Peribacillus simplex NBRC 15720 = DSM 1321: one gene and its partner. The protein of the gene in region 1 binds, or shares a complex with, the protein of each later gene. Links are inferred from orthologs where the notes say so. Each region holds a gene or a part of one and is shown in the gene's direction. Other genes may lie near its edges. The genes, in order: accD and accB.

What was found.
Region 2: the proteins of accD (region 1) and accB are in contact, whole or in part, in a solved structure (PDB 8UXZ), measured with the Escherichia coli proteins. The link is inferred for Peribacillus simplex NBRC 15720 = DSM 1321 from one-to-one orthologs.

Annotation. Positions count from the first base shown.
Region 1 is NZ_CP017704.1:4,101,635-4,107,659, forward strand. What follows is about bases 3,166-6,025. They hold accD (acetyl-CoA carboxylase, carboxyltransferase subunit beta), read left to right. Parts: upstream 3,166-4,093; coding sequence 4,094-4,957; downstream 4,958-6,025. Other genes in these bases: ystJ (NADP-dependent malic enzyme), read left to right, coding at 3,166-3,368; BS1321_RS19825 (FadR/GntR family transcriptional regulator), read left to right, coding at 3,374-4,003; accA (acetyl-CoA carboxylase carboxyl transferase subunit alpha), read left to right, coding at 4,954-5,952. Outside these bases: dnaE (DNA polymerase III subunit alpha), read left to right, coding at 1-2,014; more of ystJ, read left to right, coding at 2,127-3,165.
Region 2 is NZ_CP017704.1:4,515,095-4,521,249, forward strand. The notes cover bases 1,639-4,628. They hold accB (acetyl-CoA carboxylase biotin carboxyl carrier protein), read left to right. Parts: upstream 1,639-2,879; coding sequence 2,880-3,377; downstream 3,378-4,628. Other genes in these bases: spoIIIAG (stage III sporulation protein AG), read left to right, coding at 1,639-1,648; BS1321_RS21845 (SpoIIIAH-like family protein), read left to right, coding at 1,663-2,256; accC (acetyl-CoA carboxylase biotin carboxylase subunit), read left to right, coding at 3,392-4,628. Outside these bases: spoIIIAE (stage III sporulation protein AE), read left to right, coding at 1-344; spoIIIAF (stage III sporulation protein AF), read left to right, coding at 361-969; more of spoIIIAG, read left to right, coding at 977-1,638; more of accC, read left to right, coding at 4,629-4,744; BS1321_RS21860 (Asp23/Gls24 family envelope stress response protein), read left to right, coding at 4,782-5,186; transcription antitermination factor NusB, read left to right, coding at 5,639-6,031; bifunctional methylenetetrahydrofolate dehydrogenase/methenyltetrahydrofolate cyclohydrolase FolD, read left to right, coding at 6,101-6,155. UniProt on the Escherichia coli protein: This protein is a component of the acetyl coenzyme A carboxylase complex; first, biotin carboxylase catalyzes the carboxylation of the carrier protein and then the transcarboxylase transfers the carboxyl group to form malonyl-CoA.

The DNA of each region.
Region 1 (6,025 bases):
GGGCATCACGCTTCCCGAGGCTTTCAAGGAATCGAAAAAGCTCAGGGAATTCGTTAATGAGAGTGACCTGAACCAAAAACTTTTTCAAACCGCGTTATTGCTTGAAGGTCTGCCTCGCCATGCTTCGACACATGCTGCCGGCGTCGTCATCAGCGACCAGGCACTGACCGAGCATATCCCGATTCAAGGAGGGCATGACGGCATCCATCTGACTCAATATCCAATGGATCTTCTCGAAGAACTGGGACTTCTTAAAATGGATTTTCTTGGACTCCGCAATTTAACGCTCATCGATAATATTTTAAATAACATCAAAAAGGGAACGGGGAAAAAGCTGGACTTGTCCCATATCCCGATGGATGACCCCGAGACGCTGGCCCTTTTAGGGAGAGGTGAAACCACCGGAGTGTTTCAATTTGAATCGGATGGCATCCGAAAGGTTTTGATCAAGCTGAAACCTAACCGATTCGAGGATATCGTCGCGGTCAATGCCCTATATCGTCCAGGTCCGATGGAAAATATTCCGCTGTTCATCGAGCGAAAACATGGACTGGCACCGATTGATTACCTGCACGAGGATTTGAAGGATATCCTCGAGCCGACATACGGGGTCATCGTTTATCAAGAACAAATCATGCAAATTGCCTCACGCTTAGCCGGTTTTTCATTAGGGGAGGCTGACCTGCTCCGTCGTGCAGTTTCGAAGAAGAAGAAGGATGTTCTGGATCAAGAGAGGCAGCATTTCGTGAGCGGCTCATTGAAACAAGGATACTCCGAAAAAACGGCAGATGAGATATATTCCTTGATTGTCCGCTTCGCTAACTATGGATTCAACCGAAGCCATGCGGTGGCGTATAGTTTCATCGCTTATCAGCTGGGTTACTTGAAAACCCACCATCCGGAATATTTCATGGCAGCACTCCTGACATCGGTCGTCGGGAATGATGAAAAGATTTCGCAATATATCCGTGAAGCAAAAAAGAAAGGGATAATGGTTTTGACTCCCTCGATTAACCGGAGCGGTTACCCGTTTTTACCGGAAAAGGAAGGGATCCGTTATAGCCTTGGAGCCATAAAAGGGATAGGCGGAACGGTCCTAAAAGAAATCTTTGCTGCGAGGCGGCAGAAGAAGTTCGCTGATTTATTCGATTTCTGTTTGCGCGTTTCGGGGAAAATCGTAAATAGAAAAGTGTTGGAGGCGCTTGTACATTCAGGTGCATTTGATGAATTCGGTGAAGACCGGGCAACATTGTTGGCGAGCTTGGACGTAGCGATCAATCATACGGAATTGGTTAATCCAGATGATGACCTATTCGATATGTTTTCGGATGGCGAGTTTTCACTCAAACCGAAATACAACCGGGTCGAGCCTATCCCTATTGAGCACAAACTCTCGTTGGAAAAAAGCGCATTGGGGCTTTATCTATCGAATCATCCTGTGACAAGCTACAGAGAACTTTTTCAGCACTTCGGCTGTTTGACCATAGAGGAAGCTACCAATAAAAAGGAATCAAAAGTCTTACTTGGCGCATACATTACGTCGGTTAAAACCATAAGGACAAAAAAGGGCGATGTGATGGCTTTCTTGAGCGTTAGTGATGAAGAGGGGGATATTGAAGCGGTCGTTTTCCCAAATGTTTATAAAAACCACTCCGCCGACTTGAATCACGGACAACTCGTTATGCTGCAAGGGACATTGGAAGAACGGGATGGAAAAACACAGCTCCTGATCAGGAACGTATACCCGCTTGAAAAAGTGAAGCAGATGAAAGAGGAAAAAAACGGAACGATATTCCTGAAAATTGAGGCTGGCAAGCAAACGAAGGATACACTGCAAAAAATAAAAAAAATTTTAATGCAGCATAGCGGTGAAACCAAGGTCATGCTTTTTTACGAGAGGGAAAACCGCTATGTACAGCTATCTTATTGGGATTGGGTCAATCCTACCGATAGTCTAATGCAGGCACTATTTGACTTGGTTGGAAAAGGGAATGTGGTTTACAAGAAAGAATAACTGTTTTACAACTTTAATAGTTATGTTATATTGAGAACAGGCCGCTGTGGTCTGACCACTAGATTTCAGCATATAAGATTTGGTATACCCAATTTGTTTTAGGAGTGAAACTATGACATTAAGAGAAGAAGCATTACATATGCACCGCTTGAATCAAGGAAAATTAGAAACAGTATCGAAAGTACCGGTAAGGAATGCAGTAGATTTAAGCCTGGCTTATTCTCCTGGTGTCGCAGAACCGTGTAAAGATATTTACGATAAGCCGGAAACCGTTTATGACTATACAATGAAGGGGAATACTGTTGCCGTTATTTCTGATGGAACGGCTGTGTTGGGACTTGGAAACATCGGTCCGGAAGCTGCTATGCCGGTTATGGAAGGAAAAGCCGTTTTATTTAAAAGCTTCGCTGGAGTGGACGCTTTCCCAATCTGTTTAAAAACGACGGATGTGGACAAAATTGTAGAGACCGTTAAATTACTCGAACCGACTTTCGGTGGAGTGAACTTAGAGGACATAGCTGCACCAAATTGTTTTGAAATTGAAGAACGCCTCAAGAAAGAAATGAATATCCCTGTTTTTCATGATGATCAGCACGGTACAGCCATTGTTACTGTTGCCGGTCTTGTAAACGCGTTACGACTTGTGAATAAATCAATGTCGGAAATTAAAGTGGTAGCGAATGGAGCAGGCGCTGCGGGCATTGCCATCATTAAATTGCTTTATAGCTATGGAGTTCGTGACATTATCATGTGTGATACGAAGGGTGCCATTTATGAGGGCCGTTCGACAGGTATGAATGATACAAAAGAACAAGTGGCGAAAGTGACCAATCGAAATAAGGTTTCAGGACCTTTGGAAACTGTCATTCAAAACGCTGATGTATTTATAGGAGTTTCTGCCGCAGGTGCATTGACAAAAGAAATGGTTTCTTCGATGAATCGGGATGCGATCATTTTTGCGATGGCTAATCCAGATCCGGAAATCATGCCGGAAGAAGCGAAAGCAGCGGGTGCCAAGGTTGTTGGAACAGGCCGTTCGGACTTCCCGAATCAGGTCAATAACGTCCTTGCTTTCCCAGGGATTTTCCGTGGGGCATTAGATGTACGTGCGACTCATATCAATGAAAAAATGAAGGTTGCTGCAGTACAAGCCATTGCCGGTTTAATACAGGAACATGAGTTAAACGAAGACTACGTTATCCCTGCTCCATTTGATGAGAGGGTAGCACCTGCCGTTGCGGCTGCTGTTGCCAAGGCAGCGATGGAAACGGGAGTGGCTAGAATTAATGTGGATCCCGAGGAAATTAAAGAAAAAACAAGGAAATTAGCGATCATTGGAAAAAGTGAGGAATAATTAATTTGGCAGGTCGTACTTCTTCATCCAAAATTTATCTCGATGTCGTTGAGAGCCTACGTAGCATGATTGAAGCGGACAGCCTCCTGCCGGGAGATAAAATCCCATCAGAACGGGAGTTATCGGATCGTTTTAATGTTGGCCGTTCCTCTGTCCGTGAAGCATTGCGTGCCTTAGAGCTATTAGGATTAATAGAAACAAGGCGTGGTGAAGGGACGTTTATCAGGGATTTCCAGGAGCATAAGCTAGTCGAGCTTCTGGGAACCTTTTTTTTGCAAGATAAAAAAGTACAAGAAGATTTGTCTGAGACGAAAAGGCTGATTGAAATTGACTGTTTGCGGATCGTTGCCTTTTTCGCTACGGCTGAAGATATCAAAAGATTAATGGCCTGGGTCAAAGCGGATGAGTTTCATGATGATGATTTCTTCTTAAGAATTGCCATTTTGAATCGCAATCGTTTGCTGGAAAGAATTTGGCGCATTGTCAACAGCTATGCTAGAACATCAGAGATGGTACAGGGTAATGTGAAAAAAGAAGATTATCTGGCACTTCTTACATATTTGCTCGAACGTGATGAAGAAAAAGCCATCGAAACGTATCTTATTAGAATTAGAAATATGTCGAAGGACGAGTGACACCTTTTTACACGATACTAATTTTATTTCTGATATAGTTTGTACCAAGTATCATAAAATAGATAATTGGTGGTAAAGGGAGGATTAAGCTTGCTTAAAGAGCTATTTGCGAAGTCTAAGAAGAAATATGCAACGGTTCCTTTAGATCGGGAGAAACAAGATGTACCAGAAGGAATCATGACAAAGTGCACCGGCTGTAAAAAAATCATGTATACAAAAGAATTGGTGAAAAACAAGAAAGTCTGTCTGCATTGCGGGTACCACCATCCGATGTCTTCTCATGAGCGCATCGAATTTTTATTCGACGCGGGCAGTTTTAATGAATTTGATAAAGAAATGATTTCAGTTAACCCGCTTGAATTTCCGGATTACTTGGATAAATTGGAAAAAGACAAAAAGAAAGCCAAGATTAATGAGGCTGTTGTCACAGGAGTGGGAAGCATTAATGGGTACCAAGTTTCATCAGCCATCATGGATTCGAATTTCCGGATGGGAAGCATGGGATCCGTTGTTGGGGAAAAAATTACCCGTGCTATTGAACGTGCAGCTGAATTGAAGATTCCGTTCATCATATTTACGGCATCAGGCGGCGCTCGGATGCAGGAGGGTGTTTTAAGCTTGATGCAGATGGCAAAGACAAGTGCAGCACTCAAGATGTTCAGCAATGAAGGCGGACTGATCATTTCAATGATGACCCATCCTACCACAGGTGGGGTTTCGGCAAGTTTCGCGTCACTTGGCGATATTAATCTAGCCGAACCTGGAGCCCTAATTGGTTTTGCGGGCCGAAGAATCATTGAACAGACGATCCATGAAGAGCTTCCTGAAGATTTCCAAACCGCTGAATTCTTGATGAAGCACGGCCAATTGGATGCGGTCGTCAAACGTACGGAAATGAAGGAAACATTGACGACGATCCTTAAAATCCATGCCCCGGGCGGTGAATGGTTATGATTTATGAATTAGAGTTCGAGCGTCCCGTTACGGACCTGAGAAATAAGATTAAAGAGCTAAAGGCAATTTCGAAGGATGCTGATGTAGACCTTACAGCTGAAATCGAAACATTGGAAAAGCGTTTAGAGAAGCTGGAAGTGGATATTTATAATCATCTAAAACCGTGGGATCGTGTTCAGATTGCCCGGCATCCAGCCCGTCCGACGACGCTTGATTACATTCCGCTATTATTCAATGACTTCATCGAGTTTCATGGGGATCGTTATTATGGGGATGATGAAGCGATTGTCGCTGGAATCGCAGAATTTAATGGACTTGCCGTGACTGTCATCGGTCATCAACGAGGTAAGGATACGAAGGAAAACATCCGTCGTAACTTTGGCATGCCCCATCCTGAAGGCTATCGAAAAGCTTTGCGTCTGATGAAACAGGCGGAAAAATTTAACCGGCCGATTATTTGTTTCATTGATACGAAGGGAGCTTTCCCTGGTAAAGCTGCTGAAGAGCGCGGGCAAAGTGAAGCCATTGCGAAAAACCTTTTCGAAATGGCAGGGCTGAAGGTGCCGGTCATCAGTATTGTCATCGGTGAAGGCGGAAGCGGCGGTGCATTGGCACTTGGTGTCGGAGACCGAATTTTCATGCTTGAGAACTCAACATATTCGGTAATTTCCCCTGAGGGAGCTGCAGCCTTGCTTTGGAAGGATGCTTCTCAGGCTAAGAGGGCTGCGGAATCGATGAAAATCACGGCTCCCGACTTAAACCGCTTAGGAGTAATCGATGAGATCATTCCTGAAGTGAGGGGCGGCGCCCACCGGGATTCAAATTTACAGGCTGAAGCCATCAAGGAAATCCTGAAACGTTCATTCAATGAACTTCTGCCATTGAATAGTGATGATCTTATCAACCAGCGTTATATGAAATTCAAGAAAATCGGTGAATATGAATTTGCAAAACAACCTGAGGGCGAACCTAAGGAAGTGGAACAGCATTCATAAACAGATTTTGCAAAAGGAAAAACGTGCTGCCTGGGGCAACACGTTTTTTCATCCTTTCATGGGCGCATATGTA
Region 2 (6,155 bases), 410 kb from region 1 along the record:
CAGGTAACTTTATACCGGTAATAGGGCGCATGTTTACTGATGCAACGGATACGGTCATTAGTGCCTCTGTCCTTTTGAAAAATACAGTGGGCTTGTCAGGCGTCATCATTCTTTTGCTCATCACCACATTTCCCGCCATAAAGATCTTGATGATTTCTTTTGTCTATAAATTGGCAGCGAGTCTTTTGCAGCCGCTGGGCGGAGGACCTGTAATAAAATGCCTTGACATAATAAGTAAAAGCATGATTTATATTTTCGCTGCATTGGCCATTGTCTCACTCATGTTTTTTTTAAGTATCACGGTAATTATCGCCTCTGGAAACATTACCCTGATGGTTCGTTAGAAAGGAGGAGGGCTTGGTGAGTTTTTTAGCTGGCTGGGTATCCAACATCATCATATTTGTATTGCTGGCTACTGTGATCGATATGCTTCTTCCGAATTCAGCTTTACAGAAGTATGCCAAAATGGTCATCGGACTTTTGCTGATTGCGATCATCATCACTCCTATATTGGGATTATTCAATAAGGATTTCGACGATATCCTCTCTGCGGCTACTAGTGAATTTGAGGATCAGAAAAAAAAAGATTTAGGAAATTTGACAGAAATGAAGAAAAAAGAAATACAAGCTACCCAGGGTGCATATATTTTAAAACAAATGGCTGTTGACTTACAGGCAGAAGTGGAAGAGGAGCTGATGGTGGATTATAACATGAAGATTAGTTCAATTGATGTAGGGGTCAAGGATGAGGAAGAACCAGGTGTTGATGATCTGCAGAACATAACCATCTCATTGGAAAAAGCAGAAGGGGAAGAAAACTCGGAGATAGAGGCAATAGCGAAGGTTGATATCAATGCAGATAGCCCATCCACTTCGAATGATGCCAATCTGGATGCTGTCAAAAGGTTTCTGGCAACAAGTTGGTCTGTAGATGAAGAGATCATTGAAATCGCCGGGGAAAGGAAGTGACTGAGTATTGAACAAAGACAAAGGTCCATTATCCTGGCTGCAAAAACTATTAAATAAAGACCCTGACCAAAAAGAGCCTAAGGAAAAAAAACCTTCCCTGTATGTCTATGCTCTAATAGTTGTCCTTTTGGGAGCGGGAATCATGATGGCCGGGAATTTGTTAACCACCAACCAGACGGGACAAACACCTGAAGTGAAGACTGTATTCAATAATGATAAACAGCAGGATGATGAAGGGGATGTTGAAACATTCGGCCAGAAGAAATCAGAATTCAAGACAACAAAAGACTATGAAATATATCTTCAAAATGAAATGAAGGAGGCGCTTGAGTCCATCGCAGGCGTCCAGGATGTAAAAGTCGTAATTTACGTCGATGCATCCGAGAAAAAAGTATATGAAAGAAACAAAGTCACCCAAAAACAAGTCACTGAAGAAACCGACCAGGAAGGCGGCAAAAGGACGGTCGAAGATACATCTGTTGATGAACAGCTAGTTTTGGTCAAGAGCGGTGAAAAAGAAGGACCGATCATTTCGGAAACGAAAAAACCTAGTGTACGAGGAGTCCTGGTAGTCGCTAAAGGAGCCGAAAATATTCAAATAAAGAAGTGGATCATCGAGGCTGTCACACGCTCACTTGATGTACCGAGTCACAGGGTTTCTGTCATGCCTAAAAAATAAGGGGGAAAATCTACATGTTATTAAAAAAACAAACCGTTTGGTTATTGACTATGCTAAGTCTAGTCGTTGTGCTTTCAGTCTATTATTTAACCGCTCCTGAAGAAAATGCCGCCGATATGACGGCAACAGAGCAAATGGAACAGGAAGGAAATAAAACAGAAAGTAAAACAGAGAACAAAGCGGATACAAAAGGTGAAAATAAAAGTGAAAAAGAAACGTCCAAAAATACAGAAGGTTCCTCTGTAACCATTGCATCTGGAGATGAGTTTGAATCGTTAAGGATGCAGATTGAAGATGAACGGGCGAAGCTGAATGAAGAATTGACTGCAAAGATGGGCAACACAGAACTATCAGCTGAAGAAAGAGACGAGGCTTATGCAAAAATCGAACAATTAAGTGAAACGAAAGTAAAAGAAAATATCATCGAAAACTTAATTGTTGCCATGGATTACAATGCCGCACTGGTCCGGGTGGACGGAACGGATGTAAAGGTGAGTGTCAAGGCCGATAAACAAACGAAAACAGAGGCCAATAACATTATCCGACTCGTAAGGAAAGAAGTGAGCGATGCACAAAATGTAGTGGTCGATTTCCAACCGGAAAAGTAAACACACATACAGAAAAAAGTACTGATACAGAACAGTTCAACATCATAAAAATTTGAAAGCCCCCCTTAATAAAAAAAAGGGAGGCTTTTTATTAGGATTTTTTTTAACCATCTTACAACCGGGAAACTTTAGAGGAAAAGTTTTTTTATGTAAATTGGTAACAGGAACTCAAATAGAAATGGCGATCATGATCATCCGTAATATTCTAGAAAAGTAATTATAATGGATATTACAACAGATTTTCTACGAGTAAAATGCAAAATACTAGAGAAAGCGTTAGGGTGCCCCGGTTGAAAAATATTCACAATATTATAATAAAGGTGTAAGATAGAAGTATGGATAATAAGTCACAACTAATCTATCATTGAATTTGTATAAGCTAATATTGTATGATGTTAGAAGCTGGTCATAAACTATTCAATTCTCTAAGGGAAACAATATTTTGAGAAAGTGAAATATTTGTTATAATACAGAAGAGGTTTGTATTCGGTTTATTCGCATTCGCATAAAGAAAGCGGCTACTTTGTGCAGTTTTGGACAAAGTAGGATAAGCTAAGGGTAAGGTTACATAAAATATTATTGCCTCACAAACTCATATTAAATTAGACAAGGGGTGCCACAAAATGAAAGTGCAAGAAATTCGTGAAATTATTAAGCTAGTCGATCAATCAAATATCAGTGAATTCGTTTTTGAAAATGAAGGAACGAAAATTAAATTGAAAAAAACTGAAACGGGTACAGTATTACACCCAGCAGCTGCTCCAGAAGTTGTTCAAGCCAATGCAGCTGTAGAGGTCAAGCCCGCAGCAGCCCCTGCGCCTGCAGTGCCGAAAGCTGTTGAACCTGCAAAACCGGCTGCTGCCGTCACTGAACAGGAAAATTTACATAAAATCACTTCTCCGATGGTAGGGACATTCTACCAATCTCCTGCACCGGATTCACCTGCATACGTAAAAACAGGGGATAAAGTAACGGGGGACTCCATCGTCTGTATCGTGGAAGCCATGAAACTTTTCAATGAAATCGAAGCCGAAGTAAGCGGTGAAATCGTTGAAGTCCTTGTAAAAGAGGGTCAGCTTGTAGAATATGGTCAACCATTATTTTTAGTAAAGCCGGAATGAGGAGCTGTTTCTAAATGATTAAAAAGGTATTAATTGCCAATCGTGGGGAAATTGCTGTCCGAATCATCCGGGCATGCAAGGAATTAGGAATCGAGACTGTTGCGGTCTATTCAGAAGCAGATAAAGAAGCATTACATGTTCAAATTGCGGATGAAGCATATTGCATCGGTCCTAAATTATCAAAAGACAGTTATTTAAATACAACGAACATTATCAGCACAGCCAAGAAAACGGGATCCGATGCTATTCATCCAGGATATGGATTCCTAGCTGAAAATGCCGACTTTGCTGAGCTATGCCGTGAATGCAATATCATTTTCATCGGTCCTAGCCCCGAAGCGATCAATAAAATGGGAACAAAGGACGTAGCAAGGGAAACCATGCGCAAAGCTGGTGTACCGATCGTTCCAGGTTCTAAAGGCATAATTAAAGATACGGATGAGGGTGTAGCCCTAGCTAATGAAATGAGCTATCCAGTCATCATCAAAGCTACTGCCGGCGGAGGCGGTAAAGGTATCCGCGTCGCAAGGACGGAAGAAGAACTCATTAAAGGAATTAACATCACGCAACAGGAAGCCGCGACGGCATTTGGGAATCCTGGCGTGTATATTGAAAAGTTCATCGAGGACTTCCGTCACGTTGAAATACAGGTCATGGCAGATAATCATGGCAACGCCATCCATTTAGGTGAGCGTGATTGTACGGTTCAGCGACGTTTGCAAAAACTTGTTGAAGAAACCCCGTCACCAGCATTGGATGGTGAAACACGTGCGGAAATGGGGCAGGCTGCAGTAACGGCTGCACTTGCCGTTAACTATTCAGGTGCCGGAACAGTAGAATTTATTTATGACTATGTGAATAGAAAATACTACTTTATGGAAATGAATACACGTATTCAGGTTGAACACCCAGTTACAGAAATGGTAACGGGCGTGGATTTGATTAAAGAACAGATCAAAGTTGCTTCAGGTAACAAACTATCGCTTTCGCAAGAGGATGTCACTTTTAACGGTTGGTCTATCGAATGCCGGATCAATGCGGAAAATCCAGAAAAGAATTTCATGCCTTCCGCGGGTAAGATTCAAATGTATTTACCGCCAGGCGGCTACGGAGTTCGTGTGGATTCCGCGGCATACCCTGGGTACTCGATACCGCCATATTACGATTCCATGATCGCTAAATTGATCGTCCATGCACCGACTAGAGAAGAGGCGATCGAGAAGATGAAACGCGCCTTAGGTGAGTTTGTCATTGAAGGGATCAGTACCACAATTCCTTTCCATATTAAGTTACTTCAGCATGAACAATTTGTTTCCGGGGAATTTAATACCAAATTCCTTGAAATATATGATGTAATGAACTCATAATGTAAAGGAAGACAGGAGGTGCTTTTGAATGAGTGAAATGGAAGGCCAATTACTTGAAATGAATGATTATAATAGTGGGCTTGGCAAAGTGGAGATCGCGCCTGAGGTGATAGAGGTGATTGCGGGTATCGCTGCATCGGAAGTTGAAGGTGTTGCACATATGCGCGGGAATTTCGCTACTGGTGTTGTTGAAAAGCTTGGTAAAAAGAACCACGGCAAAGGTGTTAAAGTGGACTTAACGGGAGAATCCATCAAAGTCGAACTTTATTGTGTCATGAAGTTTGGTGTTTCAATTCCGAAAGTTGCTCAGGAAGTGCAAGATAACATTCGTGAAGCTTTGTTGAATATGACCGCTATCGACGCTGGCGAAGTGAACATTCATGTAGTGGGCATTGCGTTTGAAAACGCTAAACAAGAAGCGGATTACGAACAAGAAGTGTAAGTGGCTACATTCGATTCACACCTGCAAAAACCCGGCAAAAAGCCGGGTTTTTGTTTTTTTTGAATTTATACTTCCCTGATACCCCGCTTATGGAGCCTGCTTATAATATTAAATATAAATGAACATAATAAGGCGGTGTCTGGAAGTTTCCCTTTAATTCAAGGGTGATTTCTGTTAGAGTGTAAAAGGTGAAATATGAGCATGAAAGCTAGGCATGAGCTTTTTGACACTTTCAAAAAGTATGGGACTGTGTTGGCCGTTTAATTTGGAAAGTAATCTTGAGATGTTATCTTGAATCAAGATTTTGAGTCTTTTGGCCTTGATTTTAGTGAGATTTAGCTTGTTTTTTTAATAATATAGCGAAAATCTTAATATTTTTGAAAAAATGTTATTTAATGTTCGTTTGTTCTAGCGTTTTCATATATAATAGTAGATGTTAAAGGAGTAAGATTATGAAAAGAAGAGAAGCCCGTGAAAAATCCCTTCAAGCACTATATCAGATAGATATTGCCAACTCGAATGCAGAGGAAGCAATGGAAAGCGTACTGGATGGTGCTCCTACTGATGAATATTTCAAGAAATTAGTAATGGGGATAACGGAAAATCGAGAACAAATTGATGGAATGATCAGGGACAATTTAGAGAATTGGACGTTGGAAAGACTGGCGAACATTGATCGGAATTTACTGCGGATCGCGGTCTATGAAATGGTTCACAGTGAAGGTGTTCCTGTAAGTGTTGCAATGAATGAAGCTATTGAAATTGCTAAGAAATTCGGTGATGATCAATCGAGCAGCTTTGTAAATGCCGTTTTATCCAAAGTAAAGGTGAAAAGCGGCAGCTAAAGCTGCAGCCTTGAACAAGGATTCTCTCAGCAATTTCTTTAGCAAAATTAACTTGGGAGGAATAAACACATGTCAGCTCAAATCATTAATGGTAAAGAAATTGCAGAGTCAGTTAGGCAGGAAA